One region of the Sphingobium phenoxybenzoativorans genome, then DNA from elsewhere that is predicted to be linked to it. Evidence: predicted binding sites of a transcription regulator. Region 1 holds the regulator's gene; the other holds the start of a gene.

Region 1 (4,420 bases):
AGAGGGCGGACCGGGCGCAATCGCGGCAACCCTTGCAACCGGTGATCGGGGAGCGATCCCCGAAGACGATGCGGAAGCGATGCGGCGAAGCGGTCTGGCCCATCTGCTGTCGATCAGCGGCCTTCACGTCACTGCGCTGATCGGCGCAGTGATCTTCCTGATCCTCCGCCTGCTGGCGCTCAGTTCAAGGCTGGCGCTGCGATGGCCGTTGCTGCTTCTATCCGCCGCGGGGGGCGCTGCGGCGGGCATCGGCTACACCCTGCTGACGGGATCGGACGTGCCAACGGTGCGCTCCTGCGTCGCCGCGTTGCTCGTGCTGGGCGGCCTTGCGCTTGGCCGGGATTCTCTGACGCTCCGGCTGGTGGCGGCGGGCGCGCTGTTCATATTGCTGTTGTGGCCGGAATCGGTCGCCGGTCCAAGTTTTCAGATGAGCTTTACGGCCGTGACCGTGATTGTCGCCCTTGGCGAACATCCCCGGTTCCGCGCGCTGGTATCGGCGCGGGAGGAGGGGATGCCTGTGCGATTTCTGCGTCAGCTGCTGGGCCTTTTCCTGACTGGCCTCGCGATTGAAATTGCCCTGATGCCGATCGCTCTGTTCCATTTCCACCAGGCGGGCATGCTTGGAGCGATCGCAAATCTTATCGCCATTCCGCTGACCACCTTCATCATCATGCCGTTCGAGGCGCTGGCGCTGTTTCTCGATCTTGCGGGGCTTGGCTTCCCGGCCTGGTGGATCGTGGAGAAGGCGCTGGCGCTCCTGCTCATTGTCGCGCACGCGGTCGCCGCCAGTCCCGGCGCGGTCGCGCTGACGCCTGCGACTTCTTCCGTGGCGTTCGGGCTGACGGTGGCGGGCGGTCTCTGGTGCCTGTTGTGGCGGAGCCGGGCGCGCTGGATCGGCCTGCTGCCCGTGCTGACGGGCGCGGCCATGATCGCCATGACGCCAAAACCCGACATTATGGTGACGGGCGACGGACGCCATGTCGCCATACGCCTGCCCGATGGCGGCATGGCGATATTACGTGACAAGGCGGGCGACTATGTGCGGGACGCGCTTTCGGAAAGCGCGGGCTATGACGGTGAACTCGCCGCCTTTGCGGATATCCCGGCGGCGCGATGCAGCCGGGACCTGTGCAATGTCGATATCGTACGAGGAGAACGCCGCTGGCGAATGCTCGCGACCCGCAGTTTCGATCTGGTTCCCGCCAGCCAGCTTGCGCGCGATTGCGCCGCCGCCGACGTCGTGGTCAGCGAAAGGCGGTTGCCGCGCACCTGCAATCCGCGCTGGCTGAAGATCGACCGGTCCATGCTTCGCCGGACAGGCGGCGTCGCCGTCTATTTGCGGCAGGGCGTGATAAAGACCGTGAAACGAAAAGGCGACGCCCATCCATGGATGACGTCGCCCTCGCATTTCTCACAATATTCCCGCCAAAAGGCCGGAAAAGTTGCGCCTTAATTATACCGGCGCAGCAGCCCGGCAAGCTTACCCTGGATGCGCACCTGCGCCGCATCATAAAGCTGCGGCTCATAGGCCGAATTTGCCGGATCGAGCCGGACGCGAGGGCCCTCGCGGCGGAAATATTTGAGCGTAGCCTCGCTCTCGTCGATCAGGGCGACGACGATCTGCCCCTCGCGCGCGACGTCGGTCTTCTGGATCAGCGCGAAGTCGCCGTCGAGAATGCCAGCCTCCATCATGGAGTCCCCGGCCACTTCCAGAGCATAATGATCGCCCGCACCCAACAGCGCGGCGGGAACAGACAGCATATTCTGCCCCTCCATCGCCTCTATCGGCACACCGGCGGCGATGCGGCCATGCATGGGAATTTCGATGATATCATTGGCCGCGATCGGCATGATCGGCGCAGGCGCTTTGGGCGCTGCAACCAGCGCGGGCTTCTTCGCCCGCTCCATGCCCTCCGGCAGCTTGAGCACTTCGAGCGCTCGCGCCCGGTTGGGCAGGCGGCGGATGAAGCCGCGTTCCTCCAGCGCGCTGATCAATCGGTGGATCCCGGACTTGGAACGCAGGTCCAGCGCATCCTTCATCTCCTCGAAAGAAGGCGACACGCCACCCTCCTCAAGCCGCCGGTGAATGAAGCTGAGCAGTTCCTGTTGTTTCGACGTCATCATGATCTGTCACCATTTATGGAACGGATGCAGAACGCATAGGAAACACATGGTGGCAAGTCAAGCGGCAACGCTTCGTCGCATCCCGCGGAACCGGAAAGCCGGGATAGCGGTTTTTCCGGTCATGATGACGGCGGAGCCAGAAATGCCAGAACAACGCAGCAAGGTGGAAGACCGCCGCCGCAACCCGTATGAGAAGCGCCAGCGCCAGTTGGGCGACGAGCGCCGCCGCGATTTCTTCCCCGGCAAGGCCCAATATCAATAAAAGCCCATTGCGCGGGATCAGGCGTCAGAAGGTGATGACCGGTACAAGCGTTCCAGCGTGCGCAGCCGGTACGCCCGCAGGACGAATTATAAAGCAATTGGCGCGCGCAAGCGATTGCAGCATCGCGCTATCCTGTTCGCCCGATACCGCCACTGAGCCGTCGGTCAGGGTGGCTCGGAGATAGGCGTCGCGCTGACTGGCGTTGGCGTCCATCGCCTCGCCGAGCGGCGTCATAAGCGGCACGGGCAGGGGAGAGATGCTGCCTGCAAGTTTGCGGATGACGGGCAGCAGGAAAAGCGTCGCCGTGGCGAATGCCGATACGGGATTGCCGGGCAACCCGATCACAAGCGCGGAATCCAGCTTGCCCGAAATGAGCGGCTTGCCGGGGCGCATGGCGATTTTCCAGAAATCGATCGCGCCACCGGCCGCTTCCAGAGCAGGGCGCACAAGATCATGATCGCCAACCGACGCGCCGCCGGTGGTGACGATGATGTCGGCGCTTTTCGCACGAATGAAGGCGTGGGTCAGTATGTCCAGCGAATCGGAGATGATCCCCACCTGCTCCACCTCGCACGGGAAAGCGGACAGCATAGCGCCCAGCATCACAGCGTTGGACGCGGGCAGGCGGCCCGGCGGCGCATCCTCGCCCGGCTCGACCAGTTCGCTGCCGGTGGAGATTATGGCGATCCGCGGCTTGCGTCCGACCGGCAGCGCGCCATATCCGCCGATCGCTGCTAGCGCTATATGGGCGGGATTGAGCCGGGTGCCGCCTTCGATCAGCGTGTCGCCAATGGCGAAGTCCGATCTGGCCCGGCGCACATGCGCGCCCGCGCGCGGCGTGACGCCGGGAGCTAGCCGCATGACGTCGCCGGTCCGGGTCACATCCTCCTGCATCACCACCATGTCCGCGCCGGACGGTAATGGCGCGCCGGTGAAAATCCGCATCGCCTGTCCACTGCTCAGAGGAGCCAGGGAGGCGTCGCCCGCCGCGCTTTCGCCTGCGACCTGCCAAGGTCCGGGCAAGTCAGAATGCCGGATGGCGTAACCATCCATGGCGGACAGGTCGGCCCAGGGTTGGTCGCGTCGCGCAAGCACATCCCCGGTCAGCCACCGTCCGATGCACTGGTCCAGCGGTGTCGTTTCCCCGCCCAGAGGGGGGGCCGCGTCGAGCAATCGCCTTTGCGCCTCCGTGACGGGCAGCAAACTCATGGGCGGAGGCTCACGGTTCCGCCCGCCAGTCGCCAGACTTGCCGCCGGTCTTGGAAAGGAGGCGGACATTGCCGATGACCATGGCCTTGTCCATCGCCTTCGCCATGTCATAGACGGTCAGCAAGGCGACGGAGACGGCGGTCATCGCCTCCATCTCAACCCCTGTCTGCGCGGCGATGCGCGCCGTCGCGGTCGCGGTGACGCCGCTTTCGTCCAGCGCGAATTCCACCGTCACTGCGCTGAGCGGCAGGGGATGGCAAAGCGGGATCAGGTCGGCGGTCTTTTTCGCGGCCATGATGCCGGCGACGCGAGCGACGGCAAGCACATCGCCCTTTTTCACCAGGCCATCGGCGATCGCCCTGGCGGCGTCCGCGGACATGCTGATCCGGCCGGTCGCCACCGCTTCGCGCACGGTCATATCCTTGGCCGACACATCGACCATACGCGCGCTGCCATCGGCGTCGATATGGGTGAGGCCGCTCATGTCCCCGTCAATAGCATGCGCGTCGCCGCTTCGACATCGGCTTGCCGCATGAGCGCCTCGCCAACCAGGAAGCAGCGCACGTCATGCCCGGCCATAGCGGCGAGATCGGCATGGGAGGTCAGGCCGCTTTCCGCGACGAAGGTGCATCCCTCCGGCGCTTGCCCAACCAGTTCATAGGTGCGGGCGAAATCCACGGTAAAATCGCGCAGGTCGCGATTATTGACGCCGATCAGCCTCGATTTGAGCTTCAGCGCACGCTCCAGTTCCTGCGCGTCGTGCACCTCGACAAGAGCGTCCATGCCCAGATCCAACGCCACTGCCTCAATCTCCGCCATTTCCGC
Region 2 (4,420 bases), 1.5 Mb from region 1:
GTGTTCAGCACTTCGGGCGTGCCCTCGATCGGCTTGGGGTCCAGCACGCCGTTGCGCACGACGCGCAGCCGCCCCGGCCGCTCGGTGATCAGCATGTCGCCATTGGGCAGCCATGTCATCGCCCAGGGGTGATCCAGTCCCTCGATCAACTGTTCGGCCCAGTGACCGGGTTCCGCTACAGCCTGCTTTTCCGTGGCCGGTCCGGGCGTACATGCCGTAAGCGCCATGCCGGCCATGGCGAGGGCCGACGCGGCCGCAAGCGCCCAGCGCCGGCGAGAATGTCCATTGTCATGCTGTATTGACGCGCTTTTCACACTCACCTCTCCTGTCACAGTCGGCTCTTTTCAAGCTCAACCCGATACCCGCCATACAAAGCGAGAATCCGAATCGGAGTATGCGTTATCCTCTTTGGAAAACAATCAACTTTGCTGCTTTTTTCTTTAAGGAAGGGGCGAACCGTTGCAGGGCGCATGTCGCCTCACGAACATGCATGCACACATCCAAAAAATATTGCGCTTAGTCGAAATTACCGGCAGTAAATCGCAATATTGCATGCAAATAAGGCTGAACGACTGTCATGCCCGCCATAGAGCCGTACCGCCTCGCCATCCCCGAAAGCGCGCTGGACGATCTGCGCGCCCGCCTGCGCAACGCGCGCTGGCCGGAGCGCGAGACGGTCGGCGATGCCTCCCAGGGCGTTCAGCGCGACGATCTGCAGAGCCTGTGCGCCTATTGGGCCGATGGCTATGACTGGCGCCGGTGCGAGGCGCGGCTCAACGCCCTCGGCCAATATCGCACGCGGATAGACGATCTCGACATCCATTTCCTGCATGTGAAATCGCCGCACCCCGGCGCCATGCCGCTCATCCTGACGCATGGCTGGCCGGGATCGGTCATCGAATTTCTGAAAGTCATCGGCCCGCTGACTGATCCTGTCGCGCATGGCGGCGATGCGGCCGATGCCTTTCATGTCGTCATTCCCTCCCTGCCCGGACACGGCTTCTCCGGCATTCCGGAAAAGGCGGGATGGGGCGTGCAACGCATCGCCCGCTGCTGGATCGCCCTCATGAAGCGGCTCGGCTATGACCGTTTCGTCGCGCAGGGCGGGGACTGGGGGTCGCTCGTCACCACGGCCATCGGGGTCATCCATCCGCCGGAATGCCTGGCGATCCACCTGAACATGCCGCTCGCCTTCCCCAACCCGCAGGAGCAGGCGGACTGGACCAGGGAGGAAGCCGCCAGCGCCGCCGCCTTCGACCATTTCATAGCCGACGGGTCGGGCTATTCCATGCTCCAGCGCACCCGGCCCCAGACGGTCGGCTACGGCCTTGTCGACTCCCCGCTGTTCCAGGCCGCCTGGATTTACGAGAAGCTGACCGCATGGGTGGACGGCGACATCGGTGCGGTGCTGACCCGCGACGAAATCCTCGACAATATCATGCTCTACTGGCTGCCAGGCACCGGCGCATCGGCCGCCCGGCTCTATTGGGAAAGCATGCTGGACGCCGCCACGCTCGGCGTCACCAGCCTTCCCGCCGGCGTCACCCTTTATCCCAAGGAAGTGCTCCGCCCCTCCCGCCGCTGGGTGGAGCGCCTGCACCGCAACCTCATCCACTGGAGCGAACCGGCAAAGGGCGGCCACTTCGCCGCCTTCGAACAACCCGCCAGCTTCGTCGAGGAAATCAGGACCTGCTTCCGCATGGTGCGGTGATTGACGGCACCATTTGTCGCGCCGCCACGCCCTCGGTGCGCGCTACGCCCGGCATCAGTAAAACCCCCGCCGCACCGGATCGCGGCGCGGCGCATTGCGCCTGCGGCGAATGCCACCCATATGCCGTTGCAACCCCCTTGCCCCGATAGAACAAATCTGGAACAAGCTCCTACATGCTGACTCATATCAAAAAGCATCGGTGTTCCGAATGCTGACTCATATTTCCGTGCGCGGGGCGCGCGAGCACAACCTTAAGGGCGTGGATGTCGATCTGCCCCGCGACAGCCTGATCGTGATCACCGGGCTTTCGGGGTCGGGCAAGTCGTCGCTCGCCTTCGACACCATCTATGCCGAGGGGCAGCGGCGCTATGTGGAGTCCCTCTCCGCCTATGCGCGCCAGTTTCTGGAGATGATGCAGAAGCCGGACGTCGAGCATATTGACGGCCTGTCCCCGGCGATCAGCATCGAGCAAAAGACGACCAGCCGCAATCCGCGCTCCACCGTCGCCACCGTGACCGAGATTTACGACTATATGCGCCTGCTATGGGCGCGGGTCGGCATCCCCTATTCGCCCGTCACGGGCCTCCCCATCAGCGCGCAGACGGTCAGCCAGATGGTCGACCGCGTGATGACCCTGCCGGAAGGGACGCGCTTCTACCTGCTCGCCCCCGTGGTGCGCGGGCGGAAGGGCGAATATCGCAAGGAACTGGCCGAATGGCAGAAGGCGGGCTTCACCCGCGTCCGCATCGACGGCGAACTCTACCCGATCGAGGACGCCCCCGCCCTCGACAAGAAATACAAGCATGACATCGAGGTGGTCGTCGACCGCCTGGCGGTGAAGGCCGACATGGCGACGCGCCTGGCCGAGAGCTTCGAGGCGGCGCTGAAGCTGGCCGATGGGTTGGCTTATGTGGATCTGGCCGATGGGACGGTTGCGGACCTCAAACTCCCCTCCCCTTCAGGGGAGGGGCCGGGGGTGGGGCCTGTCGAGGAGACGCAGCGTTTGGGGACACCCCCAACCCCAAACCCCTCCCCTGAAGGGGAGGGGCTTAAGAAAGGCATGAAAAACGCCGGCATCCCCGCCAACCGCATCGTCTTTTCCGAAAAATTCGCCTGCCCCGTCTCCGGCTTCACCATTCCGGAGATCGAGCCCCGCCTCTTCTCCTTCAACGCCCCCCAGGGCGCCTGCCCCGCCTGCGATGGCCTCGGCGAGAAGCTGGAGTTCGACCAGCAGCTCGTCGTCCCCAATGAGGACCTTTCGCTCAAGAAGGGCGCGATCGTCCCCTGGGCCAAGTCCAACCCGCCCAGCCCCTATTATATGCAGGTGCTCGCCTCGCTGGCGAAGGAGTTCGGCTTCTCCCTCGACACGCCGTGGAAGGACCTGCCCGGCGAGGTTCAGCTCATCATCCTGCACGGCACCGGCGGCAAGCCCGTCACCCTGCGCTTCGTCGACGGCAAGAAGTCCTATGAGGTGAAGAAGCCGTTCGAGGGCGTCATCGGCAATCTCAACCGCCGCATGCTCCAGACCGAGAGCGCCTGGATGCGCGAGGAGCTTGGCAAATATCAGACCGCCCAGCCCTGCGAGACCTGCGAGGGCGCGCGCCTGAAGCCGGAGGCCCGCGCGGTCAAGATCGCGGGCGAGGACATCTCCATCTCCACCCGCCGCTCGGTGGTGGACGCGCTCGGCTTCTTCTCGACCCTCCCCGCGCATTTGAACGATCAGCAGAACCAGATCGCCAAGGCCATCCTCAAGGAAATCGTCGAGCGGCTCGGCTTCCTCAACAATGTCGGCCTCGACTATCTGAACCTCGACCGCACATCCGGCACCCTGTCGGGCGGCGAGAGCCAGCGCATCCGCCTCGCGTCGCAGATCGGCTCCGGCCTCTCCGGCGTGCTCTACGTGCTCGACGAGCCCAGCATCGGCCTGCACCAGCGGGACAATGACCGGCTGCTCATCACCCTCAAGCGCCTGCGCGACCTCGGCAACACCGTCATCGTCGTCGAGCATGACGAGGATGCGATCCGCACCGCCGACTATATCGTCGACATGGGGCCGGGCGCGGGCGTCCACGGCGGCAGCATCGTCGCGCAGGGCACCCTGCCCGAACTGCTGGCGCACAAGGACAGCGTCACCGCCGATTATCTGAACGGCACCCGCCGCATCGACGTGCCGCCCAAGCGCCGCAAGGGCTCCGGCAAGAAGCTCACCGTCCACAACGCCCGCGCCAACAATCTGCGCGGCGTCACGGCCAGCATCCCGCTCGGCACCTTCACCTGCATCACCGGCGTCAGCGGATCGGGCAAGTCCAGCTTCACAATCGACACGCTTTACGCCGCGTCGGCCCGTGCGCTGAACGGCGCGCGCATCATCGCCGGCGCGCATGACAAGGTGACGGGCCTGGAACATTGCGACAAGGTGATCGACATCGACCAGTCGCCCATTGGCCGCACCCCGCGCTCCAACCCCGCCACCTACACCGGCGCCTTCACCAACATCCGCGACTGGTTCGCGGGCCTCCCCGAAGCGCAGGCGCGCGGCTACAAGCCCGGCCGCTTCAGCTTCAACGTGAAGGGCGGCCGGTGCGAGGCGTGCCAGGGCGACGGCGTGCTGAAGATAGAGATGCACTTCCTCCCTGACGTCTACGTCACCTGCGACGTGTGCCACGGCGCGCGCTACAACCGCGAGACGCTGGAGGTGAAGTTCAAGGG

What was found. The regulator LexA, encoded in region 1, represses DNA repair genes until DNA is damaged. The targets are predictions, from matches to a motif close to GTTCCNCNCTTGTTCT.
Region 2: a site for LexA is predicted at 1,859-1,874, ahead of uvrA (excinuclease ABC subunit UvrA). Genes of this name have one in related genera too.

The regions. Positions count from the first base shown of each region.
Region 1 is NZ_CP073910.1:2,540,055-2,544,474, reverse strand. Features, by position in the region: gene KFK14_RS12410 (ComEC/Rec2 family competence protein) at 1-1,453, shown strand, start outside; gene lexA (transcriptional repressor LexA) at 1,450-2,124, opposite strand; gene KFK14_RS12400 (molybdopterin molybdotransferase MoeA) at 2,411-3,595, opposite strand; gene moaC (cyclic pyranopterin monophosphate synthase MoaC) at 3,606-4,079, opposite strand; gene trpC (indole-3-glycerol phosphate synthase TrpC) at 4,076-4,420, opposite strand, start outside.
Region 2 is NZ_CP073910.1:4,067,220-4,071,639, forward strand. Features, by position in the region: gene KFK14_RS20215 (PQQ-dependent sugar dehydrogenase) at 1-314, opposite strand, end outside; gene KFK14_RS20220 (epoxide hydrolase family protein) at 578-1,711, shown strand; gene uvrA (excinuclease ABC subunit UvrA) at 1,920-4,420, shown strand, end outside.